Regions from separate parts of the Aliiroseovarius crassostreae genome, predicted to be linked through region 4. Evidence: riboswitches for the same ligand, from Rfam matches in the RefSeq annotation. Region 4 holds a riboswitch; each other region holds the start of a gene.
What was found. A riboswitch is a leader RNA that binds a small molecule or an ion and turns the genes downstream of it on or off. The one in region 4 is predicted to bind cobalamin.

Region 1 (7,228 bases), on a different replicon from region 4:
AACGCGATGGCACGGATGCCGGCCTGCTCCACCAGTTTGCGGGCGACCCCTTTCCCCCGCGCCTTGGCAGTCACCGCCAGTTTGCTGAGATAAAGCGCGTCGGGAAGCGGCGTCAGAAACAGGCAGGCGGCGCGGTTGATCACCCAGACCTCCCCTTCCGCTATCTGCCTTTCGACATCCGCAAGCCCCAGTCGATGCATGGAACTTGGCGGATCAATGCGCCCATCATGCTCGGCAAACACGCGCTGGATCAATTCAAGGATCCATTTGGCGTCTTCTGCCGAGGCAAGGCGGGGTGTCATGCCGATGTCCCGCCAAGCTCATCCAATGAGGCGCGGGCCGAATTGGAGCGTGGCTGCCAGAGGCCCCGATCCATCGCCTCCTTGAGGCGTTCGAGGATCTCTTGCAGCGCCGGGGCGTTGTGTTCCTGGATGAATTCCCGCGTGTCGTCATCTTCGATGAAAGCGGCATGCACGAGGTCGAAATGGTGACTGCGCACCGCGCCTGTGGTGGCGGCAAAGGCAAACATGTAATCCACGGTCGCGGCGATTTCGAACGCGCCTTTATAGCCGTGGCGCTTCACCCCTTCGATCCATTTGGGGTTCACCACGCGGGATCGCACCACCCGACCGATTTCATCTTCAAGCGTACGGATCACGGGCCGCTCCGGGCGGGAGTGATCATTGTGATAGATCGGTCGGTCTTTGCCCTGGAGCGTGGAGACGGCGGCGGCGGCACCTCCTTCGAACTGGTAATAATCGTCGCTGTCCAGAAGATCGTGTTCACGATTGTCCTGGTTTTGCACAATCGCCTCGGCCTGGCTCAGACGTTGCTCAAACCCCGCACGGTCACGCTCCCCTTCGGTGGCAGCGCCATAGGCGTAGCCCCCCCATTCGAGATAGGCATCCGCCAGATCAGCCTTGTCAGCCCAAAGCCGCTCGTCAATCATCGCCTGAAGCCCCGCCCCATAGGCACCGGGTTTCGATCCATAGACGCGGTGGGCGCTTTCGCCTGCCCGCACCCGAGCAGCCGCCGGGTTCATGTCGTCAGGTTCTTCCAACCCCTGCACGGCCCGTGCGGCGCTGTCGTAAAGCGCGATGAGTTGCGGGAAGGCGTCGCGGAAGAAACCCGATACGCGCAGTGTTACATCCACACGCGGGCGACCAAGCGCGGTCACCGGGATCACTTCAAATCCGGTCACGCGACGGTTGGCACTATCCCATTTCGGTTTCACACCCATAAGGGCCATTGCCTGGGCAATGTCGTCTCCTCCAGTGCGCATATTGGCCGTCCCCCAGGCGGTGATCAGCATTGTTCTTGGCCAATCCCCGTGGGTTTGCAGATGTTTGTCGATCAGCAGATTGGCGGATTTCCAGCCCAGTGCCCAGGCGGTGGGCGTCGGCACCGCGCGGCTATCGACCGAAAAAAAGTTGCGCCCGGTGGGAAGCGTATCCAGTCGCCCGCGAGTGGGGGCGCCAGAGGGCGCCGGGGCGACGAATTGCCCCTTGAGGGCGGTGAGAAGCCCCTCTCCTTCTGCCGGACCGCAGGCGCGCACGGCAGGCAGAACCACCCCATGCAATGTTTCCAGCACCGGGCGGGTGGCGTTGAAATGCGCAGGGGTCTCGGACCATCCAACGGCAAGCTGCGCAAGTTTCTCCAGCCGCTCCACCGTGTCGCCATTGTTGCGCCAGGGGGCCGTGTCCGCCGCTTGCAGGAACTTGTGACGCGGCCCCTCATAAGCAGCGGCCATATCGCAATCAAGCGGGTCGATATCGACGTCACAATCCGCAGCGAGCGCCCGGATCAGGGACGCATCCCCCGCTTTTCCTTCCCCACGCGGCACGCGCAGCAGGGCAATTGCCAGATCGCGCTCAAGCTCCCCCACCGGTGATTGTCCAAAGATATGCAAACCATCGCGGATCTGCGCTTCTTTCAACTCGCACAGATAGGCGTCAAGCTTGGCCAGATCACTTTCCTCATCCTCGCCGGTAAGGCCCGCATCCTGATCCAGCCCGGTGACGGAGGTAAGCGACAGGATCTCGCGTTTGAGGTGGTCAATCCGGCGCGGGTCCACGCCCGCGGCCTCGTAATACTCGTCGACCAGCGCCTCAAGATCGCGCAGCGGACCATAGCTTTCGGCGCGTGTGAGCGGCGGGGTCAGGTGGTCGATGATCACCGCCTGCGCACGGCGCTTGGCCTGGGTACCTTCGCCGGGGTCATTGACAATAAACGGATAGACATGTGGCAGCGGGCCGAGGATGGCCTCGGGCCAGCATTCGTCGGAAAGCGCCACGGATTTTCCGGGCAGCCATTCAAGGTTCCCGTGCTTACCCATATGCACAATCGCGTGGGCCTGATGCTGGTGGCGCAGCCAGAAATAGAAGGCGAGGTAGTTGTGTGGCGGGACCAGATCGGGTGAGTGATAGGTTTCGGTCGGGTCGATATTATAGCCGCGCGCAGGCTGCACACCGACGACGACATTTCCATATTCCAATACCGAAAGCGCAAAGCCATCCTCGTAAAACGGGTCATTTTCCGGGGTGCCCCAACGGGTTTCCACCGCTTCACGCAACGCCCATGGGAGGGCTTTGTAATAGGTCAGGTAATCCTCAAGCGACAGGCGCACACCGCCTGTCCGCTCCGCCCGATCCACCAGCCAGTTGGTGGGACCTGCCATGACGGATTGCATCAGGGCATCGCTGTCGGCGGGTGCATTCGTGACCGTATAACCCTCATCCGCAAGCAATCCCAATGCGTGAACCACGGCGGCGGGGGTATCAAGGCCGACACCATTGGCCAGGCGCCCGTCCTTGTTTGGATAGTTTGCCATGATCAGCGCGACTTTACGCACGCCTGCCTCAGCCCGGCGCAGGCGCGCCCAGCCTGCGGCAAGTTCTGCCACAAACTGCACCCGGTCCCCCCGCGCCCGATAGGTGGCGATGGGGCATTCCGTCGCCTCGTCGAAAAACGCCTCCCCCTTAAAGGAAATCGCGCGCGACAGGATACGGCCATCCACTTCGGGCAGCGCCACGTTCATGGCGATGTCACGGGCAGACAGGCCCGCAAGCCCCTCTTCCCATGCGGCCTCACCCGATGCGGCCAACACCACCTGAAAGATCGGAGCGTCATTGCAGAAGGGCGCGGCCAGCGGGTTGGCATTCTTATGCGCTTCATCGTGATGGGGCGAGCCCACGGCAAATGAGGTGCAGTTCAGGATCACATCTGGCGCGGCCTGGGTGAACAGGCTTTCCAATGTTGCCACCGAAACCGGATCTTTCAGGGACGCCACAAAGACCGGCAACGGGTTCAGCCCCTGCCGCAAAAGCGATTTCACCAGCCGGTTAATCGGGTTCAGCCCCGCCCCCTGCACCAACGCCCGATAGAAGACAACAGGCACCACCGGCAGCCCCTCGCTCCACGCGGCCTGTGCAGCGGCAAGGTCGGACACGCCTGCACCGGGCCAATAGACCCCCGCCCGCAACAGCGGCTTGGCGGCTTCTGGCTTTTCGTCTCCGTCCAGCATCGCCTTGGCATAGTTGAGAAACAGTGTGCAATTCTCGGGCCCACCTTCGACCAGATAGGCCCAAAGCGCATCATAATCTTCGTCCGACACGGTGGACAACGCCCGCAGTTCAGCATCAGGTTTGTCATCGCCGGGCAAGAGCACCAGCGGCACCCCCGCCTCACGCAAACGCGCGGAATATTGCTCCGCCCCATATTTCCAATACCCCACACCGCCCAGCACGCGGGCAATCACCAGCCGCGACTTGGACGCGCAATCATCGATATGCAGATCCACAGACATGGGATGGGTGAGGTGCATCATGTTGCCAAGGCGCAGGCTCGGCGGGGCCTCCATCGCGGATCGCGCCTCCGACAGGCCCGCAAGCTCGGTATCTGCGGCCGAGATTACCACCAGATCGGCGGGTGTCTGGCCCAGATCGACCGCTTCTTTGCCGTCATCAATTGCGCCCGGTGTCGCTGCGAGAAGATGCATGATCCGCCTCTTGCTTGTATGATGTCACCTGATCGGGCATGACACCCGAAAATCAGAAAGGTTCAGCCATGGATTACAAAGCCGCCGGAGCGCCCAAACCCGCCAAGGGTGCGCCCCGCCACCGCGAACATAACGAACGTGGCAGCGAGAAAAACCCCTATCAGCGCAAAGACCAGAAGGCAGAGCTTCTGGCCCGGATGAAAGCGGCAGCCAATAAGCAGGCTGCGACGGAGGGCGGGAAATAATCCCGCCCATCACGATCAGAGCGGTTTTTCCATGAAGATGGAGCTGGCCGCGTCAGGATAGTCGCCAAAGGGGCCACATCGGGTAAACCCCGCGCGTTCATAAAGCCGGTGCGCCGCGTGCAGCACATTTCCGGTCTCAAGCTTCATTGCCTTATGCCCCTTGGCACGCGCTGTGGCTTCAAGCTGCGAAAGCAACGCCTCTCCCACCCCTTTGCCACGAGCATCGGGCGAGACGAACATGGATTTCACCTCGCCATACGCTCCCTTATCCGCAATTGCCCCGGTGCCGAGGATCCGCGCGCCCTCACGCGCCACGAAAAACGAAATCTCGGGCGCACAAAGATCGTCAATCTCCAGAAAGAAGTTGTCCTCCGGCGGAAACAGCTCCTCCATCAGCGCATGGCTGGCCTTAAGCAGCGCCGTGGCCTCCGGGTGATGTGGATCACCCGGTTCAATTCGGAGGGGAACGTCGATGCTCACGCCGAAAGGGCCTCTTCGATCGCGGCGCGGTCAAGGCCGGACTGGCCGATCACCACAAGGCGGGTTTCGCGCCTGTCCGCCCCAAACGGCTGATCAAAATAGGTGTCAACGCGGGGTCCGACCGCCTGCAATGTCAGGCGCATCGGCTTGCCTTCCACGGCAGCAAACCCCTTCAGACGCAGGATATTGTTCGATCGGATCACATCTGCGACCTTCTCGGCAAAGGCCTTGGGATCCGCCACTTCGCCGCGGGTCACGACAAAGCTTTCGAACGCATCATGGTCGTGGTGATGGTGGTGATCATCATGGTGGTGGTCATCCTCGTGATCATGGTTATGATCGTGGTCGTGATCATCATCGTGGTCTTGATGATGGTGGCCTTTTTCGTGCAGCGACAGGCGGGCGTCCATGTCATCTTCGGCCCCCATGCCCTGCCCCAGCAGCACCTCAACCGGCAACGCCCCCATGATCGAGCGCACAACCTGCACCCCATCGCGGCTTTCGGCGGCCAGTTTGCCAACCAGCGCGTCAGCCTCGGCATCCCCCAGCAGGTCGGACTTGTTCACGACGATCATGTCGGCGCAGGTCACCTGATCCTTGAACAGCTCTGACAACGGCGTTTCGTGATCCAGGTTGTCATCCATCTTGCGCTGCGCTTCGACCGCATCAAGGTTGGATGCAAACTGCCCGTCCGACACCGCCTTGCCATCCACAACGGTCACAACACCGTCCACGGTCACGCGGGTAGAGATTTCCGGCCACTGGAACGCGCGCACCAAGGGTTGTGGCAGGGCCAGCCCCGAGGTTTCGATCACGATGTGGTCCGGCGGGGTTTCACGGTCCAACAGTTTCTCCAGCGTCGGAATGAAATCTTCGGCCACCGTGCAGCAGATGCACCCGTTCGACAGCTCCATGATATCGTCTTCGGTGCAGGTCTCGTCTCCGCATCCCTTGAGGATGTCACCATCGACGCCCAGATCACCAAATTCGTTGATGATCAGCGCGATGCGTTTGCCATTGGCATTGTCGAGCATATGGCGGATCAGGGTGGTTTTCCCTGCGCCCAGGAAACCGGTCACAACAGTGGCGGGAATTTTGGTCAGCATCTTTTGTCTCTACTCTGTTGCCCGTCCTCCCCGACGGGACATGAAAAGTCGCATATGGCAGGTCTCCTGGCTTACGGATCTCGGCATGGCGTCACCTTCCCAGCGTTCCCGCCAGTGGCATATCAACGCCTGCGCTCCGCCTACAGTCGCGGGGGCGGCTGTCGATTTGGACCCCGACTTGGGTCGCCCGCACGACATTCCCTTTTCTCCCCGGAACATCGTTATGCGCCGGGAAACCATATCCGCCCGTTCTGCCGTGCAAGACCAGTTTTCGTCAAGAAGGATTACGACCGCAGCGGGCCTGCAAACGGCAGAAAGGGGGGCGCCCGGACAAAGGAAAACCAATATCTTGTGGATAACTCTCCCATCCCGACCAGATTTTGGCCCGTTTTAGGTGGGACCCGTTGACAGACCCCCGCCGCACACGAACACTCACTTCACCCGAGAATCAATTTGAGGCAGGCCGCTTGCGGTTTTCAAAACTACGTCTGAACGGCTTTAAAAGCTTTGTTGACCCGACCGATCTGGTGATTGCGGACGGACTGACCGGCGTGGTGGGACCAAATGGCTGCGGCAAATCAAACCTGCTCGAAGCCCTGCGTTGGGTGATGGGGGAAAACCGCCCCACCGCGATGCGTGGCGGCGGGATGGAAGATGTGATCTTTGCCGGTGCCGCCACGCGGCCTGCGCGCAACTTCGCCGAGGTCTCACTGCAGCTCGACAATTCCGAACGGCTTGCGCCCTCCGGGTTCAACGACAGTGACAATCTGGAAATCATCCGGCGCATCACACGCGATGCCGGATCCGCCTACAAGGTCAATGGCAAGGATGTCCGTGCGCGGGATGTGCAGATGCTGTTTGCAGACGCCTCCACCGGCGCCCACTCGCCTGCCCTGGTGCGACAGGGGCAGATTTCCGAGCTGATCAATGCCAAACCCAAGGCACGCCGCCGCATCCTGGAAGAGGCCGCCGGCATTTCAGGTCTCTACCAGCGCCGTCACGAGGCCGAGTTGAAGCTCAAGGGCACCGAAACAAACCTCGCCCGCGTCGAGGACGTGCTTGAACAGCTCGCCACGCAGCTGGCGCAGCTGGCCCGACAGGCCCGGCAGGCCCAGCGGTACCGCACCATTGGCGACGACCTGCGCCGCGCCGAGGGGCTGTTGCTGTATCGACGCTGGAAAGAGGCCGACCTGGCCCGTCACGAGGCGGAAGAGATCCTGACCGAGCGGGTGAAACAGGCCGGTCAGGCAGAACTCTACGCCCGCAAGGCCGCCAAGGACCGCGAAGAAGCCGAGGCCGCCCTGCCCGCCCTGCGCGAGGAAGAGGCCGTGGCCGCCGCGATCCTCAGCCGTCTGACCATCAGCCGCGATCAGCTCTCCGACCAAGTGGCACAGGCCCTT
Region 2 (7,228 bases), on a different replicon from region 4:
TTTGCGCACACCGCCTGAACGTTCAGCCGGTTTTGCCATCGCGGTGATCGCGCTGGGGGCCAAGATGGCCAAGGCGGATGGGTTGGTGACGCGTGACGAGGTGTCCGCCTTTCGAGAAGTGTTTACCATCCCGCGCGGAGAGGAAAAGCAGGCAGCCAGGGTGTTCAACCTCGCGCGCACCGATGTGGCCGGGTTTGACCTCTATGCCCAGCGGATTGCCGATATGTTCGGACCAGCCGACCCGGCGCTTTTCGACCTCATGGAAGGGTTGTTTTTCATTGCGCTGGCAGATGGGGAATACCACCCCAACGAAAATGAATTCCTGCTTCATGTGGCGCGCATTTTTGGCATCCCGGAAGAGAAGTTCTTTGCGTTGCGGGCGCGGTTCGTGCCGGACGCCGAGGCGTGCCCCTATCAGGTGCTGGGGGTGCCCAAGGACATGCCGATCCGTGAAATTCGCAAGGTCTGGCGCCAGGCCGTGCGCGACAGTCATCCCGATGTGATGGTGGCGCGGGGGGTGCCGGAAGAGGCGATCAAGCTGGCGGAAAAGCGGCTGATTGCAGTGAACCGCGCCTGGGAAGAGATCAATGCACGTCAGGGGAGCCACTGACCCATGCGTATCGCTACCTATAATGTCGAATGGTTCAACACGCTGTTTGATGATACGGGGCGCCCGATTGCGGATGCGGAACTGGCCACAAGGAGGGGCGTGACCCGGCGGGCGCAGCTCAAAGCGGCCGGGGTGGTGTTCAAATTGCTTGAAGCCGACCTGATCATGGTGGTCGAAGCCCCAGATGAAAATCGCCGCCGTTCGACCGTGAAAGCTCTGGAAAGTTTCGCGCGGATTTTTGGCCTGCGGGCACGTAAGGCTCTGATCGGGTTTGCAAATGACACCCAGCAGGAAATCGCGCTTTTATATGACCCGGACCAGTTTGAGGCAAAACATGATCCTTGGGGGGCGGCACAGGGCCAGTATGCGCCGCGCTTTGACGGTGCCTTCCATCTGGATCTGGATGTGGATGCCAATCCCGATCCGGTGGTGTTTTCCAAACCCCCGCTGGAGGTGGCGCTGACACTGCGGAAAAACGGGCAGAAACTGCGCCTGATCGGGGTGCATGTGAAGTCGAAAGCCCCGCATGGGGCCCGCAATGCGGAAGAGGCGATCCGTATCAGCATCGAAAACCGCCGCAAGCAGATGGCGCAATGTATCTGGATCCGGCAACGGGTGGACCAGCTTCTTGAAGCGGGGGAACAGGTGATTGTGCTGGGGGATTTCAACGATGGTCCGGGGCTTGATGAATATGAAAAGCTGTTTGGCCGGTCAGGGGTGGAAATTGTAATGGGCGAGGGCGAAGGCCCCTGTCTGTATGATCCACATGCGGCACGCTTTTTGGCGCGCCCTTCGGCGGCCCGCATCAGCTCTGCCCGGTTTTATATTGCGAGCCAGAAGCGATATTTGCAGGCGCTACTCGACTATATCATGATTTCCGAGGACCTGCGCGGGTTTGACCCGGTCTGGCGCATCTGGCACCCGTTTGACGACCCGCTCTGTTATCGGGCTGAGGCCCTGCGCGAGGCGCTGTTGACCGCCTCGGATCACTTTCCGGTCACGCTGGATATTGATCTTTGACGCTTGCGCACTGGAAATACCGATCTCTGCGCCCCATATTTTCCGTATGAAACAGATCCTGAAACCCACCTTGCTGGCAGGGCTTGTTGCCTTGTCCTCCCCGGGGCTGGCTGAGACGGGCCAACCCCAATCCCCCCAGCCGTCTCCGCCGTCGTCCCCCGAGGGGGATCCCAAGCTGGAAGACGGTGCGGAATTGATGTCGCGCGGCTTGCAGATGTTGCTGGACGGGCTGGCGCAGGAAATGTCCCCGATGCGTGACGGGCTGGCCGAGGGCATGGCCGAAAATTGGGCCAGGCAATTGCACGAAGGCTGGCAGGATCTGATGGCGGAAATGGGGGATCTGTCTGCCTATCACCCGCCGGAAGTGCTTCCCAATGGTGACATTATCTTGCGGCGTAAATTGCCACAGCCTCCTGTCCCGCCTGAAGCTGCGACACCGGACGGGGGAACGGATCTGTAAAGCCGCACAAAGGCCTGGCCTGAAGGTCAGAACAGGGCAGCTCCCCGGCGCATGGCCATGACGCACCCAGGGGTGCGCTGCAGGCCGCTGGGGGAAAGCGGTGTCGTGCCGCGGTTCAATGCCTCGTGATTGTTGCGAGCGAAATCGAGCAGGGCAGAGATGTCCTCACCTTCTTCCACATCGCCGAAAACATGTGTTTCGCTGCGGGTGGCATGATAGGCCACGAGGCAGGTTCGGCCACAGCCCCCCATTTCAGCATGGCCCGAGATTTCAAACCCGTCCTCGATACTGTCGCGTGCGGCGGTGATGGCCTGTTGAAGCTGAACCATCATGGCATGACCTGCGGTGCAGATCTGGCCGGTATGGGGGCAGGGGGTGCAGAGAACAAGCTGCTGCCCCTTCTGGGTCGGTGTGGTTGTTGTGGTCTGTCCCACCGTCTGCATCTGTGTCCGGTACATGACGCCCTCCGCGCGTAAGATGCGGGATGGGGCGGGGGGAAGAGGGGGCATTCTGGCCGCCTGCGATCCTCCTGCCGGGGCACCCCGCCCGGGTTGAGTTTCATTAGATGGCAGGTCTCCTGACTTGCGGGTCTTGGCGGTTCTGATCCTTCCCGGGGGGCGCCCAGTGGTTTTTCAAAACAGCTCACCGCTTACAGTTGCGGGGGCAGTTGTGGAATTGGCCGAGATCCGACCGCACCACATTCCCTTTTCACCCGAAACTTTCTGGTGGAAAGATCCGGGAACCATCTGAGAAATGGGTGACGCAGGACGCGGCCGGTGTCAAGCAAGAAGCGTATGTGGGGAGGGGCATGAACAGGGACAAGAACGGGGGCAGGGGCGCTGCCCCTCGGCCTGGCGGCCTCACCCCGAGGTATTTTCAGCAAGAAAAAGCGAAGGCTCAGCGCAGAGTTTTGACGTTTGAGGTGGCGTCAAGTGCTGCACAGAGCGCGTCAAACCGGCTCTCGGCAACCTCGCCGAAAAGATCACGGGCTTCTGCGGCAAGGTGCAAATGCAACTCGCGTTTCTTGGGATACCATTTCAGCTCCGCCTTGTCCTGTGGCCCATCCACCGCGAACATGGCGCCAAAGCGCATGGCCTTGCCCAGAACCTCGGCCCGGATCAGGTCCTTTTCGCCGAGAATTTCAAACAGGTTTTCAAATCGCGATCCCTGGCGGCTGTTTTTATAGCGGTGCAGCAGGGACAGGCCGAGAAACACCCGTTCTTCATGGGTGAGCCCCCCAAGATTGGCGCGGGTGGCGTTGTCGAAACAGACTTCGTGACGATAGTCGGGGTGGGCGCGCCAGCTCACATCATGCAGCAGGCAGGCGGCCTTGATCACCCGTTTCTGGTCCGCCCGCGCGGATTTGTAAAGCGGGGTGAGAAAGTCATAGAGGGCTTTGCCAAAGCCAGGAACGCGCGCGTCCTTTTGTTCGGCAAAGCGGCAGGCCTCGATCAGGGGGTCACGTTTGCGAATGGGCTTTGGCATCTGTTCATAAAGCATCCCTTCGCGGATCCCGTAGGAGCTGACGGCGATTTCCTTGGGGCGAAATACATGGATCAAGCGTTTTAGCACAAGCGCGGCGATCGGAACCAGTGCCATACGGGTGGCCGAGGTGGAGGTGCGTTGCCGGATCTCTTCCAGATCCACCTTTTCAATCCAGCTCAGGGTTTTTTGTAGTGATTTCAGCGGCATGCGGTATTCGTGCAAAACCGTCAAAGGGTAGTTGCGGCGTTCCATGTCAAGCCGCGCAATGGCGCGCCAGCTTCCCCCCACGAGAAACAGGCGTTTGTGATCCGTGCCCATTTCGGCGGCCAGCTCATCCACCACCCGGGCGATCTCAGCCTTCAGCCCTTTCTTTCCGCCTGGGGTGTCGGCCAGTTTCAGCGGTCCGAGAGGGGAGGTGATGCGTTTGCCAACATGGCCTCCATTGATCCTGGCCAGCTCCAGCGAACTGCCGCCAATATCGCACATCAGCCCTTTGGCCTCAGGCCAGCCAAGCAAAACGCCCTGCGCAGACAGCCGGGCCTCTTCTTCGCCGTCAATCACGTAGAGTTTGAGCCCCGTTTCACGCAGGACTTCGTCGCGGAACTCCGGCCCGTCCGTGGCCTCACGCACTGCGGCGGTGGCCACCGCGGTCAGCGGGGGCAGGTGCATGCCTTTGGCCAGAAGCTGAAACCGTTTGATTGCGGCCAGCGCCCGCGCCCGGCCCTCTGGGTTCAGGCACCCGGTCTGGGCAAGCCCGGATCCGAGGCCGCAGAGGATTTTTTCGTTGAAGAAATAGGCGGGCGAACGGGCAGCACCGTCAAAAACCACCATGCGGACCGAGTTGGACCCCACATCGACCACGCCTACGCGCGACAAGGCACGGGCGGAGGGGTCTTCAAAGATCGGGCGACCAAACGGACCCCACTCGTCGGTGGAAGCTGTTGTATTCATGTTGGAAATCCCTGCCCGTCTTCCTGTTTCCTTGCTGACTATGCCCATTTCAGCAGCCCCGGGTCAATCCAGATCCGCAGGTTCTTCGGGGCTGTGGGCCAGTTTCGGCACGTCTGATGCCCCGGCGGATCCGCGTCCCGAGAGGGACGGATTTTCCATGAAGAACCGGTGGCAGTTGAACGGGTGATCCAGCGCGGACAGGTCGGTGCGGGCAAAGCTGCCATCTGGCCCCATCACCCAGCTCTGCGCCACATCCGCCAAGTTCGCGGCCATGATCTGGCTGACGATCTGTGCCTTCACCGTCGCGTTCTTGACCTCGACCAGGGTTTCCACCCGCCGGTTCAGGTTGCGCCCCATCCAGTCGGCGGACGAGATGTAAACGCGCGCTTTTTTCGACGGCAGCCCGTGCCCATTGCCAAAGCAGACGATACGGGAATGTTCCAGAAAACGCCCGACGATGGATTTGACCCGGATGTTTTCGGACAGGCCTAAGATGCCGGGTCTGAGCCCACAGATGCCCCGCACCACCAGACTGATTTTTACCCCCGCCTGGGAGGCCTCATAAAGCGCGTCGATCACGTCGGGTTCGACCAGAGAGTTCATCTTGGCCCAGATTTCGGCCGGTTTGCCGTCTTTGGCCAGATCTGCTTCGCGCCGAATAAGCGCAATCAGCGTGGTTTTCTGGTTGAGCGGTGAAATGGCCAGGTTTTCAAGCCCCTGAGGTTCGGCATAGCCCGAGAGATAGTTGAAAACCTTGGTCGCATCACGTCCCAGCGCCGCGTCGCAGGTAAAGAAGCTGAGGTCGGTATAAATGCGGGCGGTAATCGGGTGGTAATTGCCGGTGCCATAATGGGTATAGGTCACCAGCTCATCCCCTTCGCGCCGCACCACGGTCGAGATTTTGGCGTGCGTTTTGTAGTTGATGAACCCATAGGTCACATGGGCCCCGGCGCGCTCCAGACGGCGTGATTGGCGGATATTTGCAGCTTCGTCAAAGCGGGCCTTGAGTTCCACCAGAGCGGTCACGGATTTCCCGTCCTCCGCCGCTTCGCACAGGGCTTTTACAATCGGACTGTCATGGGACGTGCGATACAGCGTCTGTTTGATCGCCACCACATTCGGGTCGCGCGCCGCCTGGTTCAGAAATCGCACCACCATGTCAAACGTTTCATACGGGTGGTGCAGCAACATATCCTTCTGGCGGATCGCGGCAAACATGTCCCCTTCGTGGTCCTGAACACGTTCCGGCACACGAGGACTGAAACTGGGCCACAGAAGGTCATGGCGATCTTTCAGCACCAGCTCACCCAGATCGGCCATGCCGATCATCCCGTCCACCTCCACGATCTCGTCACCGGACACGCGCAGTTCGCGTTTGATCATCCGCATCAGGGCATCGGGGGCACCTTTGGTGATTTTCATCCGCACCACTTCGCCGCGTTTGCGGCGTTTAAGAGCGGTTTCAAATTCGCGCACCAGATCTTCAGCCTCGTCTTCGACCTCCAGATCACTGTCACGCAGAATGCGGAAGGCGCAGTTGCCCTTCTCGACATAGCCAGGGAACAGGCTCGACAGATGTTCCAGCAGCAGGTCTTCCAGCGGCAGAAAACGACATTGACCCTCAGCGGCAGGCAGGCGCACAAAGCGGTTGATCTGTTGCGGGATCGGAAGCAGCGCCTTGAGTTTCTGCCGGTCCTTGCTGCGCTCAAGCTGCAGCGCCAGCGCAAAGCCAGTGTTGGGGATGAACGGGAAGGGGTGCGCCGGGTCAATGGCCAATGGTGAGAGAACCGGGAAAACCTGGCTCAGAAAAACCTGATCCAGATGGGCCTTGTCCTCCGGGGTAAGGTCGGCGCGCTTCTCGATAATGATGCCCTGGTCGCGCATCTGCCGGGTCAGCGTGTCATAGGTGGATTGCTGGCGCGCCATCAGGGCGCGGGCGTCCTGATTGATCAGTGCCAGCTGTTCGGCGGGCAGCAAACCGTCTGCTGCGGGGGTGGTCACGTCTTCGCGCACCAACTCCCGCAGCCCGGCCACACGCACGGTGTAAAACTCGTCAAGATTGGTGGCCGAGATCGACAGAAACCGCAGCCGTTCCAACAGCGGGACGCGCGGATTTTCCGCTTCTTCCAGAACCCGCCAGTTGAAGCCAAGCCAGCTCAGTTCACGGTTGAAAAACCGCTTTGGTCCCGCCGTCTCCTCGGGGGGTAATTCTGCCGCCTCCGGGAACGGGGCGTGCAGAAAGTCGGAAAGCGGCGTGTTGGGGGTCTCGGCTTTGGTCATGACAGCTCTATCGCGGTGTTTTGTAACGGCGATGTGACGTTACGCCTGCCTGCGTGGCTTGTCCAGCAAGCCGGCCCCACATGCCTGCCGCTTTTTCTTGTCGTAAATATCCTGGGGTGAGCGAGCTTGCCTCGCGAGGGGCAAAGCCCCTGAAGCTCGCCAGGTATCGTTGGATCACGGAAATTACTGGAAAGGCGTTAATCGCCACCGAAATCGCCACCAAAGTCGCCACTGGCCGCAATGCCCAACACCCGCTGGGCCAGTGCACGGGTGATCGGGCGCTGTTCGGACAGGGCGACCTGATCCAGAGCCTGCACCAGATGCCCCGCCGCCGCTAAAGACCGCTCCATCCGGGGCACAAGATAGTCGACCAGATTGGCATTTACACTGATCTGGCGGTCATGGAACAGTTTGACCAGAAC
Region 3 (7,228 bases), on a different replicon from region 4:
TTTGGTGGGCACCACCCCCAGCACCACCCCCAGCATCAGGGCGGTGAAGGCAACAAGGTCATAGCGGAACCGGCCCCATAACAGCAGGGCAAAGACGGCGGCGAAAAGCGAAAAGAGAATGATCTGATCTGTGGTCATGCTTTAGGGATACTGTGCATTGACCTCGGGGGGAAGTTCTGACCACGGGGAAAATGCGCGTCGGGTCGGCAGGTTAGCCAAACAGCACCGGATAAAGCGACGCCACCAGAAGGGCGGCCATGGTCACGTTGAAGGCGGTAAGCCGGGCCGGGTTGGTCAGGACGCGGCGGATCTGCTGGCCGAGCAGGGTCCAGACCGACACGGAGGGGAGGTTCACCGCGCCGAAAATCAGCGCCACCACCAGCACCGCCTGCAAGGTCCGATCCGGCGCATAGGCTGAAATCGCGGTCAGCGCCATCGCCCAGGCCTTGGGATTGACCCACTGAAAGGCCGCGGCCTGCAGAAATGTCATCGGGGTGGCGCCCGCCTGTCCCGCTCCCTGTCCCTTACCTGGCGCGCCGGCACGCGCGATTTTCCAGGCAAGCCACAGAAGATAGGCGACCGACAGACCCTTCAGCACCGTGTAGCTCACCGGAACCGCGTCAAACACCTGCATCAGCCCCGCGCCCACCAGCACAATCATCACGGTGAAACCGATGCCAATCCCCAGCATATGCGGGATGGTGCGGTGAAAGCCGAAATTCGCCCCGGAGGACATCAGCATCAGGTTGTTCGGCCCCGGCGTGATCGAGGACACGAAGGCAAAGGCGAGGAAGGCGGTGAAGAGGTCAAGTGTCATGGAAGCATCCCGTGGGCATCCTGTTGTCCTCTCAAGTGTTGGGCAATTCAGGCGCTTTGGAATTGCAAAATTGTGCATTCTGCCGCTATCTTCACAATCAATGACGAGTTTTGACCAGATCAACCGCAAAATATTGCGCGAACTATCCCGCGACGGGCGCCTGCCCAATACCGAGCTTGCCGATCGCGTGGGCCTGTCGCCCTCTGCCTGCCTGCGCCGGGTGCAGGAGCTGGAACGGGCAGGGGTGATCAAGGGCTATCGCGCCGTGCTGGACCCGGTGGCGATGGGCCACGGCTTCGCCGCCTATGTGACCGTGGGGCTGAACACCCATACCAAGGCAGCACAGGATGCGTTTGAACGGGCCATGACCCGGTATGACGAGGTGCGCGAGTGCCACAATATCACCGGCACAGTGGAATATCTGCTCAGGGTCGAGACCGAGGATCTTGCGAGCTACAAGCTCTTCCACACCGAAAAACTGGGCACGCTGCCACAGGTGCAGCAGATCGTCACCCATGTGGTGATGGGCTCCCCCAAGGATGAGCGGGCCTAAAGCGTTTCGGACGTGCCACGCAGCCGGGTGACAACGCGCTGGGTCAGCGCCAGAAACTGCGCCTGCTCGTCTTCGGACAGGCCCGAGAGCGCCTGTTCATTGACCGCATTGGCCGCCGCATAGGCCGGGTCCCGCAGTGCCTTGGCCTGATCGGTCAGCCAGATCCGTTGCGCACGCCCGTCGCTGGGGTCTTTCATCCGTCGCAGCAACCCGTCGCGTTCCATCCGGTTCAATGTGTTGGCCACGGTGGCCTGTTCCAGATCCAGCTTCTGCACCAGCTCTTTCTGGCTTTGGCCGTCCTGTGCCCACAGTTCCAGAAGGATCGGAAACTGGCCCACGCTCAGCCCCAGATCGCGGATCCTGTGTTGCAGCGCCTTGGCAAACAGGCGCGCCAGATGATTGGCCAGATACCCGGCAGAGATGTCTTTTTGAAAACGCATAGGGGGGTTTTAGCTTTACATAGCCTGCTATGCAATATTATATAGCAAGCTATGTAAAAGAATCGCGCCACAAGAAAAGGGATCTTACATGACACCGAAACTGCACGCCGCCGCAGGCACCATTGCCTTCCTCTCCATCCTGACCTTCTGGTCCTCAACCCTGATCACCGAGCTGTTTGCCGGCCATGAGACCATCACCATGGTCAAGCGGCTGGTGCTTTATGGGCTGGTTGTGCTGATCCCCGCGGTGGCCACCGTGGGGGCCACCGGCATGGCCCTGGGCAAGACACGCAAGGGGCCGATTATTGCAGCGAAAAAGAAACGGATGCCGGTCATTGCGCTGGCCGGGCTGGGGGTGCTGTTGCCCGCCGCCTTCTTCCTTGATCACAAGGCACAATCAGATGAGTTTGACCTGGTGTTCTATGTGGTGCAGGGGATCGAACTGCTGGCCGGCGGGGTCAACCTGACCCTGATGGGGCTGAATATTCGCGATGGGTTGCGGATGACCGCAAAGCGCCGTCAGGCCCGCGCGCGCAAAGCATAGTCCAGAGGCAAATCTTCGGGCGGGCCATGCCCCCCTTGCCCCCCGGCCACCGCATGGGGTAATGAACGCGTCAACTGATACGGACATGCATGAATTACGGAGGTCGCCATGGCTGGCCACTCAAAATGGGCAAACATCCAACACCGCAAAGGTCGCCAGGACGCCGCCCGCTCGAAACTCTTTTCCAAGCTTGCCAAGGAAATCACCGTGGCCGCCAAGATGGGCGACCCGGACCCGGACAAGAACCCGCGCCTGCGCATGGCGGTGAAAGAAGCCAAGTCGCAATCGGTGCCGAAGGATGTGATCGACCGCGCGATCAAGAAGGCGATCGGTGGCGAGGCCGAGAATTACGACGAAATCCGCTATGAAGGCTATGGGCCCAACGGTGTGGCGGTGATTGTCGAGGCGATGACCGACAACAAGAACCGCACCGCGTCGACCGTGCGCTCGACCTTTTCGAAAAACGGCGGCAATCTGGGCGAAACCGGCTCTGTCGGTTTCATGTTCGACCGCAAGGGCGAAGTGATCTATCCCGCCTCGGTGGGGGATGCCGACACCGTGATGGAAGCGGCGATTGAAGCCGGGGCCGAGGATTGCGAAAGCGATGAGGAAAACCACCGCATCACCTGCGCCGATACCGACCTGAACGAAGTGGCCACCGCGCTGGAAGCCGCGCTGGGCGAGACGGAATCGACCAAGCTGATCTGGCAGCCGAACATCACCACCGAGCTGGATCTGGAGAGCATGCAGAAGCTGATGAAGCTGGTGGACGCGCTTGAAGATGATGATGACGTGCAGCGTGTCACCACCAATTTCGAAGCCTCGGATGAGGTGCTGGCGCAGCTCTAAGCCGCCTCGGATCAAAGATGAAAACCCCGGCCATTGGTCGGGGTTTTTTGTTGGGTAGCAGGGCAGATCCGAACCAACAAAGTGTTTGGGGAAACCAGAAGCACAAAGAGGCTCCTAGCGCCCGAAATACGGATATCCCTTCCGGCGGTGCGCAGTTGATCTGAGGCATGAAGTGGCGCCAAAAAACAGCCACTTCAACAGGTTGCGTGCATTCCGGGCAAAGCCGAAGCGTCAGGTTTCTGGTGCAGCGTCACAGGTGGCCTGTGCGAAATCGCCTGAATACCCGCCGTCTTCAAGCCTGTGCTGGGTCTGCCTGATCTGCTCCAGAAGCGCGACCGCGTCGGGGTCTTCCGACCCTTGCCCGAAACGCTCGAAATTCACCAGCTCCTCCAGCGGCAGACGCGGACGCCAGCCCGCGGATTGCAGCTCGGGCCGGTCAAAGAAATGTGACACATAGCCAAGGCACAGATAGGCCACGGGGACCACGCGGTCGGGAATATGGAGCACCTCTCGCAGGCGGGTGTGGTCCAGAATACTGACCCAGCCAAGCCCCAGCCCTTCGGCGCGTGCGGCCAGCCACAGGTTCTGCACCGCGCAGACGCTGCTATAGACATCCATGACCGGTTCATGGGTGCGCCCGATCACCACGGGCCCCGCGCGATCCTTGTCGCAGGTGATGCAGATATTGACGGGGCTTTCCAGGATCCCTTCCAGTTTCAGCCGGCGATAGGTGTCGCGGTTGGCGCCTTCGAACATCTCTGCCGCTTCCCCATGGGCGGTTTCGAACAGATCATGGACCTTGCGCTTGGTGTCGTCCTCTCGGATCACGACAAAATTCCAGGGCTGCATGAACCCCACCGAGGGCGCGTAATGCGCGGCCATCAGCACGCGGGTCAGCACGTCATCCGGGATCGGGTCGGGCCGGAACTGTCCGCGCACATCGCGCCGGGTAAAGATGGTCTTGTAAAGCGCCTCGCGCTCTGCCGTGTCAAAACAATTGTCAAAAGATGTTTGTGGGTTGGCCATATCCATATCATTCCCCTTGATGGATGTCCTTGCCCCGTTGTCCACACGGCGCAGTATGATTTTCAGGCCGGTCTTCTGACTCAGGTTCCTCCCGACCGCGTCCTTCCCAGAGCGAGCTCCAGTGGATCGTTGCGGCCAGTCCCCTTTACAGCGTTGGGCACGTGGCAGGTTTGCACTGCCTTCCCGATTCTCCGCCTCAGTCGCCAACCCCTTGCGCGGTCGGCCGCATCAGCAGCACCTGAAAATGATGTGTGCCGGGGCCTCCCCGGCGGGTCAGTTGTAGGAAGCCCGCGCTCCGCAGGCAATCCGTTTTTCGACCAAATGCGCCGCGAAAACGCCGCGGCGGCGGATCACTCCTCGACCAGCCCGCTTACATAAAGCGCGACGGCGTTGATCTCCAGCTCGGTCAGGTTCTTGGCCACCGAATGCATGATCGCACTGTCATTGGTGCGCGACCGATCCTCAAACGCCATCAGCTGTTCCACCACGTAATGACGGTGCTGGCCGGCCAGCCGCGGCAGGGAGGCATCGCCTGCTGCAAATTCCCCGTGGCAATCGGCGCAGGGCGGGATTTTGGTATACTCATTGCCCTCGTGATAGATGTAGTATCCGACCGCTTCCAGCGCCTGTTTCGACGAGCGCACCCGGTGTTTGAGCGGAGGCTGGGCCGCGTAATATTGCGCCAGTGCCGTGATCTGCGCATCCGACAGGTTTTCGGCCATGCCGTTCATGATGTCGCTTTCCCGCGTGCCGTCGCGGAAATTGCGCAGCTGTTTCTCGATATAGTCGCGGTTCTGCGCGGCGAGGCGCGGATACATCCGGCTCGACGCCTCTCCTTCTGCGCCATGGCAATGCGAACAGACATCATTGCGCAGCTCGGTGATATCCGTGGTGTCCTCGGCCCAGAGTGGCGATGTGGCGAGCGTGAACGCGGTAAAGAGGAAAGGCATCAGACGCATGGGGGCTCCTGTTGGCAGGTTTTGCGCGCAGGCGGCGCGGGGTGATGCAAACATAGCGGGCGGACCGGCCGGGGGCAGGTCGCAAATTGCCACACCAATGCGCAGGGCGCGGGAGGGGGCGCGGGATGGGCGGCGGCAAAGGCGGGCCGCGCGGGTTTCCCTTGCCAAGCCGGGTGCAATCCGATCATGTCACCCCATGACGCGCAGCAGCCCCACCCCCAACCCGGCGCCCAACCGACCGCCAAACCGGGCCCTGTCCGGCATCCTGTGGATGCTGGCTGCGGGGCTGATGTTTGTGGCGATGAATGCAATGGTGAAACATGTGGGGCAGAGCCTGCCCTCGACCCAGGCTGCGTTTTTGCGCTTTCTGTTCGGGCTGATCTTCGTGGCCCCCGCGCTGGGGCGCATCGCGCAGACGCGGTTTGACCGGCGCAGCTGGACCCTGTTTCTGGCGCGGGCGGTGGTGCATACGATGGCGGTGCTGTGCTGGTTTTACGCCATGACCCAGATCACCGTGGCCGAGGTGACGGCGATGAACTACCTCAACCCGATCTACGTCATGCTGGGGGCCGCCCTCTTCCTGGGGGAGAGTGTTTCGTGGCGGCGGATGAGTGCGGTGGGGGTGGCCTTCCTCGGCGTTCTGGTGATCCTGCGCCCGGGGGTACGAGAGCTTGGCCCGGGGCATCTTGCAATGATCTTTACCGCAATCGGACTGGGAGGGTCCTATCTGATTGCAAAGCGGCTGTCGTCGATCACCTCGGCAGCGGTGGTGGTGGCGATGATGTCGCTGACCGTGACCGTGGCCCTGGCGCCCTTTGCCTGGATCGTCTGGGTCACGCCCAGCGGGATACAGCTGGCCTGGCTGGTGGCGGTGGCAGGCTTTGCCACCGGTGGTCACTATGCCATGTCGCGCGCCTTTGCCGAGGCCCCTGTATCAGTTACCCAGCCGGTGGCATTCCTGCAGATCATCTGGGCGGTGATCATGGGATATGCGCTTTTTGACGAACCGGTGGATGGATGGGTGATCGCCGGTGCCGCGATGATCATGTCCGCGGTCAGCTATATCACCTGGCGCGAAGCAATGCTGAAACGGCGCAGCTCTCAGGCCGGCGTCATCCCTTCCTGATCTCGGCATTCCCCGCTCGGCCCGACCAGAAGGAGCACCTACGGTGCGCTTGATGCCTCGCCACCGGCTGCGCCGCTGGCTCGGGCAAAAGGGGCGCTGCCCCTCGCGAGGCAAGCTCGCTCACCCCGGGATATTTGCAGCAAGAGGAAAAGAACACCTGCCATCCTCCTCTTGCCAAAAATATCCTAAAGCGTTTCGGGAGAAACTTGCGGCACATGTTTATTCCGAAACGCCCATGACATTGATAGCTCTTGCGGCGTTTCGGTTTTTCCCTGTCTCAGGTGAAAACCGAAGCGCTTCGGGGGAGAGCCGAAGGCTCGGGGGCAACGCCCCCAGCGTCCGCCAGAATGGAAAACGGGGCCGCCCTTGCCGCCCCGTCAGATTGAATATGGTCAGTTTGAAGATGGCCTGCGATCACTCGGCCCAGCTGACCCCGGTCAGGTCATTGGCCTGGGTTGGCGCATTTTCCCACAGGCCCTGGATCTTGGCGTTTGCCACCCCGGTTTTGGCCAGTTGGAACAGGTATCCGTTCACGTAATCCTCGGCGATGATCTGTTGCATTTCGGCAAGCAGCCCTGTCCGCTGTTCCGGGTCTGAGGTCAGGTCGAGTTTGGCGTTCAGCTCCTGGAACTCCGGGCGATCATACTGGAAGTAATAGTCCGGCCGCGCATAGATGCCGATATCGGCGGGTTCGGTGTGGCTGACGATGGTCAGGTCGAAATCCTTGCCCTTGAACACCTGTTCGATCCATTGCGCCCATTCGAGATTGGTGATCTCGGTTTCGATCCCCACCGCGCGCAGCTGGGCGGCGATGATTTCTCCACCGCGCCGTGCATAGGTCGGCGGGGGCAGCATCAGGCGCAGTTTCACCCCGTCGGGGGCTGCTTCGGCCAGCAATTGCCTGGACAGGTCCG
Region 4 (7,228 bases):
CCGGGGCGATTGTGACTTTCAGCACGGGGAGGGCCTGTGCGGCGGCCATGAGCGTGTCCAGATCGGCCTCGGTCATGGCCCGGATCAGGCCGGCGTCATGGGCCCCTTTGCGGGCCAGTGACAGGTGCGGGCCTTCCAGATGCAATCCGGCAATGCCGGGCACCTGTGCATGGATGGCCTGTTGCACGGCGGCAATGGTGGCGCGGGTGGTTTCGGGCCGATCCGTGATCAGCGTGGGCAGGAATTGCGCCACGCCAAGCCCGCGGTGCGCTTTGGAGATGATGCGCAAAGTGTCGATCCCGGGGGCGTCCCCCAGCATCACCCCGCCGCCGCCATTGACCTGCAGATCCGCATAGCCGGGCGACAGGATGTCCCCGCCAAGGTCGATATCCGGCCTGGTCCCGTCCTCGGGCAGGAGTGTCTGCAGCGCCCCGTCCACAAACAGGGCCACATGGCCCATCCGCAGCTGGGTGCCGTCGAAAATCGGCCCGCCCGAGACGCGCAGCGTGGCAGCGGTCATGGCTGACCCTCCCTGGCAAAAAGATGCGCCAGCGCCAGCGCCCCCTCAAGCGGCGTGGCTTTGGGCGCGATCAGGCTCTGTTGCATCTGGTCGGGCAGATAGGCGGCAAATTCCGGCCCGATCCCACCGGTCAGGCAGAGCGGCTGGCCCTGCTGCCAGCCCATTCGGATCAGCCGGTCGGCAATTGCGTCCGCCCCGGCCTCCATCACCGCCAGCGCCAGCGCGTCACCGGTTTCGGCAAATCGGGTCACGGCCCGGGCCAGTTGCCCGAAATCCGCAGGCGAGGCCCCGGCGGCAAAGCGCAGGATGCCAAGCGGGTCGGCAAACTGATCAAGGAAATGACTGGCAAGGTCCGAGGGCGCGCGCAGCCCGTCCACCACATCCAGACTATAGTTGAGCGCCGTTCGTCCCACCCACATTGCCGAGGCCGGATCGCCCAGAACCGCGCCCCATCCGCCAATAAAGCGCATCCTTCCGCTGATCTGGGACGCCACGAAAGACCCGGTGCCGCAATGGGCAAGATATCCGTCCTCTTCCCCCAGCACACCTTTGAGCGCGGCAGGCTGGTCATCTTCGATCTTTGCATGGGCAAAGGGCAGGGCCGCGCGGATCGCGGGGATCTGCGCCGGGCTGATAATCCCGGCCAGTCCAAGATAGCTGGGCAGGGCGGCAAGCTGGTCTGCCGTCTGGCCGGAGCGGTGCGACAGCAGATCCAGACAGCGCCTGATCTCGGCCATCGCGCCCTCGAAATCGGAGTTCACATTCACCGACCCGCCTTCGACGTCATGCCGGGTGGTGCCACAATCCAGCACCATCCGGCATTTGGTGCCGCCGCCATCCACGGCGATGACCGGTTGCGTCTGGCAGGGGGCGGAGGGGGCGGAAGGTGATGTCATGGTCAAACTGTAAACCGCAGATGACGACAAAAGAACAGGCCAAACTCGGGCTGTTTGCAACGCCGTGCCGGATCACAGGCGCCGGTCCAAAGGCGGGGGCGGGTGATGCCGCTTGCTTTCCCAATCGCGCTGCGTATTTTGGGGCGAACTTTTTTGATCGGAAAACCTGCCGTGAATATGATGTCTACCTTCGTCAAACCGATGCATCCCGAGGGGCGTCGGTTTGTTGCCATTTTTGCCGCGATCACCGTGGTGCTGTTTTTGCTGTGGGAGCCGCTCGGCTGGATCGGGGTCGGGCTGACCGTCTGGTGTTACTATTTCTTCCGCGATCCCGAACGCATGTCGCCGGTGCGCGATGATGTAATCATCAGCCCGGCGGACGGGGTGGTGTCGCTGATCGAACCGGCGGTGCCCCCGGCGGAACTGGGGATGGAAGACAAGCCGCTGACCCGCGTCAGCGTGTTCATGTCGGTCTTCAACTGCCATGTGAACCGGATGCCGGTGGGCGGCAAGATCGTCAAGATCGCCTATCGCCCGGGCAAGTTCTTCAACGCCTCGCTCGACAAGGCCAGCAAGGACAATGAGCGCAACAGCCTGCGGATCGAAATGCCCGACGGGCGCGACATTGCCGTGGTGCAAATCGCGGGTCTCGTGGCGCGCCGCATTGTCTGTTTCACCGGCGAAGGGCAGCGTCTGGGACTTGGGGAGCGGTTCGGCCTGATCCGTTTCGGCTCTCGTCTGGATGTTTATCTGCCGGAAGGGGTCGCGCCGATGGTGCGTCTGGGCCAGACCATGATCGCGGGTGAGACGCTGATTGCAGAGCTGACCGACGCGTCCGAGGCAGACGGCAGCGCCGATGCTTGATGACCCCCAAAAGGCGCCCCGCAAGGTTGCCCTGATCCAACTGGTGCCGAATGTGATGACCGTGGCGGCGGTCTGTGCGGGTATGACCGCGATCCGGTTTGCCATTCAGGGCCATGTCAGCTGGGCGGTTGGGTTTATCTTGCTGGCGGCGGTGCTGGATGGTCTGGATGGCCGGATGGCGCGGCTGGTCAATGGGCAGTCCGAAATGGGGGCCGAGCTGGACAGCCTGGCCGATTTCCTGAATTTTGGCGTGGCGCCCGCATTCATTCTTTATTTCTGGGGGCTGCAGGATCTGCGCTCTCTGGGATGGCTGGCGGCGCTGACCTTTGCGATCTGCTGCCTGATCCGTCTGGCGCGGTTCAATGTGGGCAACAAATCCGAACAGGGCGGCAGCTCGGCGCATTTCGTTGGGGTGCCCGCGCCGGCCGGGGCGCTTTTGGCCTTGGTGCCGATCTATCTGGACCGGGTGTTTGTGCAGTCGGGCCCTCTGCCGGACGGGATCACGGTGCTTTACCTGATGCTGGTGGCGTTCCTGCTGATCAGTCGCATTCCGACCCCGTCTTTCAAAACCACGCGGGTGCATCGGGAGCATGTGAAATACGTGCTGGTTGCTGTGGGCGTGTTCGGGGCGGCCTTTGTGACCTATATCTGGCTGACGCTCCTGCTGTGCAGTGTGGCCTATCTGGTTCTGGTGGCCCTCGGGGCGCTGCGGATGCTGCGCGACTGACAACGTGACAGTCCCTGCGGGTGGTGATTCGCCGCGGATTTGGGTGGCGGCTTTAGGGCCCGTTTTTCTTACCTTTTCAAATGTGATTGAATTCAACGCCTTGCGCAAACTCGCGACCGACTGTCGCCTGATTGCGACCTGTGGAAAGGGGCGCTGCATCTTGACATCCGGGGCCTTGATCTGACATTCAGACCCTGTGATCGGTTCCGCGCGAGCAGAGGCTCCGCGGTAGCAATAGGGAATACGGTGAGGTGTAGCCAACAGGCGCCAATTCCGTGACTGCCCCCGCAACTGTGAGCGGTGAGCGACGCTGAACATGCCACTGGGAAGCCGCCGAAAGGCGCCTCGGGAAGGCCAGCCAAGCTTTGACCCGCGAGTCAGGAGACCTGCCGGACACTGGGCCAGGGAGACCTTGCCCATTTCCAACCGGACGCCGGGGTGAGCGTCTGGCCCGGCGGTCCCAGAACGAAAACCGGACCCACCGTGCCAACTCCCCGTTGTTCATTCCTGCTTGCAGGGCGCGCGAAAGACGTGTCCGCACTGTCGAATGAGGACGATATGAAAACGACCCTTCTGGCCAAAGCACTGGCCATTTCCCTTCCCGCATTGCTGCCGGTCACGGCCTCTGCGCATTTCCAGCTGAACTATACCAAGGATGCGCTGATCGCGCGTCCGGGGGACGTGCCGATGGGGCTGATCTTCTGGCACCCGATGGAAAACGGGCACGCAATGGACATGGGCCAGCCGCAGGAATTTTTCATGGTGCATAATGGCGAAAAGACCGACCTGATGGATCGTCTGGAGCCTGCGACCTTCAAAGGGGCCTCGAACGAGGCTGCCGCCTATCGGGCCAGCGTGCCGGTCAAACGGTCGGGCGATTACGTGGTGGTGACGGTGCCCGCCCCCTATTATGAGCAAAGCGAAGACATCTATATCCAGCAGATTGCCAAGGTTGTTCTGAATCGCAACACCCTGCCCACCGATTGGGATCAGCCGGTGGGTCTGCCGACCGAAATCCTGCCGCTCAACAAACCTTATAACGTGATCACCGGCTCGACCTTCTCGGGGCAGGTCCTGTCCGAAGGGAAACCCGTTGCCGGCGCCGAGATCGAAATCGAATATATGGCGGCCGAACCGGATCTGGAGCGGTTTGCCACCTCCGGCAGCACCGTTCAGCCAATGGGCGGAGGGAGCATTGTTGCGCTGACGGATGCCAATGGCGTCTTTACCTTCGGCATTCCGAAATCCGGCTATTGGGGCTTCGCGGCCCTGGGAACCGGACCTGAGACGGAACATGAGGGCAAGGAACTGAGCCAGGATGCCGTGTTGTGGATCCGGGCGGAGGATCTGAAATGACGCGCGCATTCCACAGTCAAAAAGGGGAGGGGGCAGAATGCATATCGTAGATGGCGCCCTGTCCAACCCGGTGGTGATTGGCGGTGCGGTTCTGGCCGTTGGCGGGCTTGCCATGGGCCTGAAGGATCTCACCCTTGAACGCATTCCTGCGGCAGGTGTGCTGTCGGCAAGCTTTTTTGTGGCCTCGCTGATCCACGTGCCGATCGGGCCCAGTTCGGTCCATTTGATCCTGAACGGGCTGGCCGGGCTTGTGCTGGGCTGGGCCGCCTTTCCGGCCCTGTTTGTCGGGCTGTTGCTGCAGGCGGTGTTCTTTGGGTTTGGCGGTCTGACCGTTTTGGGGGTGAATGCGGTGAATATCGCGCTGCCTGCGGTGCTGGTCGGGCTGGCGTTTCGCCCGCTTGTGGCGCGGGGCTCTCCGCGTCAGGGCGCGATCTGGGGGGGCATCGGCGGGGGTATGGCCATCGCGGCCACCACCATTGCCGTGGCGATTTCCCTCGCGCTGACCGGGGATGAGTTCCTGCCCGCTGCAAAGCTGGTGTTTTTTGCCCATATCCCGGTGATGGTGATCGAGGCGTTGTTGTCCGGCGCCGCCATTTTCCTGGCCCGCCGTGTCAAACCTGAATTGTTCATGGATGTGAAAGGAGGGCTGACATGATCCGGGCCTTCTTTCTGACCGCGCTTCTGGCGTTGCCGGTCCTGCCGGCTTATGCCCATAACGTGATTTCTGCCGTCTTCCCGTCCGGATCGAATATCGAGGGCGAGGTCGGGTTTTCCAATGGGGACATGGCCGTTGACCTGCTGATTGAGGTGTTTGATGAGGCGGGCACCAAGATCGGAGAGACCAAAACCGATGCGGACGGGTTCTTTCTGTTCACACCGGCCCAGCCGATCACCCATGTGTTTCGGGGCGATCTGGGGGCGGGGCATGTGGCTGAGGTGATCATGCCCGGTGCGGAAGTGGCAGAGCTGATGGGGCAAAGCCCCACCGCCCCCAACCCCGCCGCCGCGGCGTCGGTGCTGCAAGGTGTGCCCGGACAGATGATGGCGTCAAATGCCGGGCTGTCTGATCAGGCCCAATCCGAGCTTGCGACCATGCTGCGCACCGAATTGCGCCCGCTGCGCAAGGAAATCACCGCGCTGAAGAATGAGGCGAATTTCCAGTCCATCCTTGGCGGGATCGGCTATATTTTCGGCCTGTTCGGCGTGGTCTTCTATATCGCCGCACGGCGCAAGATGGGGGATGGACAATGACCTATGTTCTGACGGGTGTCGAAAAACCCCTGTCCGGCTTTGGCGCCTTTCGCGCCGCCGTCTCTGCGCTGGACCCGCGGATGCGGATCGTGATGACCCTGGCCTATGCGATTGTCGTGGTTGGGCTCAGTGACCTTCGGGTCCTGACCGGCGCCATGGGCCTGTCGGTCTGGCTGCTCTGCCTGTCCGGCCTGCCGTTTCGCCAGACCCTGAAACGGATGGCGATGATGGACAGTTTCATCATCTTCATGCTGGTGCTGCTGCCCTTTACCATGCCGGGGACGCCGATCTTCACGATCTGGGGGGTTGCCGCCAGCTGGGAAGGGTTGTGGCGCGCGGTGGAAATTGCGCTGACCGCCAACGCGGTGATCCTTGCGGTGATGACACTGGTGGGCACGATGGAGCCGGTGACCATGGGGCATGCGCTATTTGCGCTGAAAACCCCGGCGCGGCTGGTGCATCTGATGATGTTCACGATCCGCTATATCGAAGTGCTGCGTGAGGAATACCTGCGCCTGCGTGTCTCGATGAAACTGCGCGGATTTCGCCCCGGCACCAACTGGCACACCTATCGCAGCTATGGCTATCTGGTGGGGATGATGCTGGTGCGGGCGATCGAGCGCTCCGAACGCATTCTGGCGGCGATGAAATGCCGGGGGTTCTCGGGCCGTATCCTGCTGCTTGAAGAGTTCCGGCTGAGCCGGTCCGACATCCTGTTTGCCCTGTCTCTGGCGGTTGCATTGCTGACACTGATCGGCGCCGAGGTTCTCTATGCCACTCATTGAGCTGGAAGATATCCACTTTGCCTATCCGGGGCTGGACCCGGTGCTGGAAGGGGCGGCGCTGCGGCTGGAACCGGGGGAACGCCTGTCGCTGGTCGGGCCAAACGGGGCGGGCAAATCTACCCTGCTCAAGATCATCATGGGGTTGATCACCCCCATGAGCGGCACGGTGAAAGCCTTTGGCAAACCCTGCATCGCCGAGGCGGATTTCCACGAAATGCGCCGTCGGGTCGGGCTTGTTTTCCAGGATGCGGATGATCAACTGTTCTGTCCGACCGTCGCCGAAGATGTGGCCTTCGGGCCGCTCAACCTGGGCAAATCCAAGCACGAGGCGCTGGCGATTGTGGACCGGGTGCTGTCGCGCCTGAGGCTGATCCATCTGCGTGATCGGGTCACTCACAAGCTTTCGGGTGGTGAGAAGCGACTGGTCACGCTGGCCACGGTTCTGGCGATGGAGCCCGAGGTGCTGATCCTTGATGAACCCACCAATGCGCTTGACCCGGACAATTACGCCCGCCTGATCGAAATCCTCAAAGGGTTGGATCAGGCGATTCTGCTGGTCAGCCATGTGCCGGAATTTCGCTCTGAAATCGCGCCGGAAGGCTATCGGCTGGAAGGGCGCAAACTGGTGCGATTCTGAAAATACCGCGCCCTCCGGACCTGTTCGGGGGGTGATTTCCCGGAGCGTGTTACAGTTTTTATCAAAACTGCAACCCCTCGTGGCGTGACCGGTTTGCTGCGCGCGGCGCGATCTGCTACACCCTGACAGAAGGTTCGCCGCCAGTTGGAGAATGTGATGAGCAGATTGACAGGTCGCCGTCCGGTTCATGAA

Region 1: linked by a shared signal. The riboswitch ahead of cobW (cobalamin biosynthesis protein CobW) and the one ahead of K3J57_RS15970 (DUF4198 domain-containing protein) in region 4 are both predicted to bind cobalamin.
Region 2: linked by a shared signal. The riboswitch ahead of K3J57_RS03340 (DUF1636 family protein) and the one ahead of K3J57_RS15970 (DUF4198 domain-containing protein) in region 4 are both predicted to bind cobalamin.
Region 3: linked by a shared signal. The riboswitch ahead of bluB (5,6-dimethylbenzimidazole synthase) and the one ahead of K3J57_RS15970 (DUF4198 domain-containing protein) in region 4 are both predicted to bind cobalamin.

Annotation. Positions count from the first base shown of each region.
Region 1 covers NZ_CP080772.1:150,671-157,898, reverse strand. Annotated here, with positions in the region: gene K3J57_RS00670 (GNAT family N-acetyltransferase) at 1-302, opposite strand, end outside; gene cobN (cobaltochelatase subunit CobN) at 299-3,997, opposite strand; gene K3J57_RS00660 (hypothetical protein) at 4,066-4,242, shown strand; gene K3J57_RS00655 (GNAT family N-acetyltransferase) at 4,258-4,722, opposite strand; gene cobW (cobalamin biosynthesis protein CobW) at 4,719-5,828, opposite strand; cobalamin riboswitch at 5,868-6,084, opposite strand; gene smc (chromosome segregation protein SMC) at 6,296-7,228, shown strand, end outside.
Region 2 covers NZ_CP080772.1:681,638-688,865, forward strand. Annotated here, with positions in the region: gene K3J57_RS03325 (molecular chaperone DjiA) at 1-610, shown strand, start outside; gene K3J57_RS03330 (endonuclease/exonuclease/phosphatase family protein) at 614-1,630, shown strand; gene K3J57_RS03335 (hypothetical protein) at 1,677-2,090, shown strand; gene K3J57_RS03340 (DUF1636 family protein) at 2,117-2,548, opposite strand; cobalamin riboswitch at 2,641-2,852, opposite strand; gene K3J57_RS03345 (Ppx/GppA family phosphatase) at 2,988-4,526, opposite strand; gene K3J57_RS03350 (RNA degradosome polyphosphate kinase) at 4,590-6,806, opposite strand; gene K3J57_RS03355 (HdaA/DnaA family protein) at 7,004-7,228, opposite strand, start outside.
Region 3 covers NZ_CP080772.1:405,515-412,742, forward strand. Annotated here, with positions in the region: gene K3J57_RS02000 (SLC13 family permease) at 1-138, opposite strand, end outside; gene K3J57_RS02005 (LysE family translocator) at 212-817, opposite strand; gene K3J57_RS02010 (Lrp/AsnC family transcriptional regulator) at 918-1,370, shown strand; gene K3J57_RS02015 (MarR family winged helix-turn-helix transcriptional regulator) at 1,367-1,810, opposite strand; gene K3J57_RS02020 (hypothetical protein) at 1,899-2,354, shown strand; gene K3J57_RS02025 (YebC/PmpR family DNA-binding transcriptional regulator) at 2,463-3,203, shown strand; gene bluB (5,6-dimethylbenzimidazole synthase) at 3,435-4,229, opposite strand; cobalamin riboswitch at 4,278-4,479, opposite strand; gene K3J57_RS02035 (c-type cytochrome) at 4,580-5,188, opposite strand; gene K3J57_RS02040 (DMT family transporter) at 5,385-6,314, shown strand; gene K3J57_RS02045 (ABC transporter substrate-binding protein) at 6,729-7,228, opposite strand, start outside.
Region 4 covers NZ_CP080773.1:198,519-205,746, forward strand. Annotated here, with positions in the region: gene nagA (N-acetylglucosamine-6-phosphate deacetylase) at 1-520, opposite strand, end outside; gene K3J57_RS15955 (glucosamine kinase nucleotide-binding domain-containing protein) at 517-1,416, opposite strand; gene K3J57_RS15960 (phosphatidylserine decarboxylase) at 1,588-2,280, shown strand; gene pssA (CDP-diacylglycerol--serine O-phosphatidyltransferase) at 2,273-3,007, shown strand; cobalamin riboswitch at 3,192-3,415, shown strand; gene K3J57_RS15970 (DUF4198 domain-containing protein) at 3,566-4,363, shown strand; gene cbiM (cobalt transporter CbiM) at 4,401-5,018, shown strand; gene K3J57_RS15980 (NikL family nickel/cobalt ECF transporter subunit) at 5,015-5,614, shown strand; gene cbiQ (cobalt ECF transporter T component CbiQ) at 5,611-6,399, shown strand; gene K3J57_RS15990 (energy-coupling factor ABC transporter ATP-binding protein) at 6,386-7,036, shown strand; gene K3J57_RS15995 (GntR family transcriptional regulator) at 7,193-7,228, shown strand, end outside.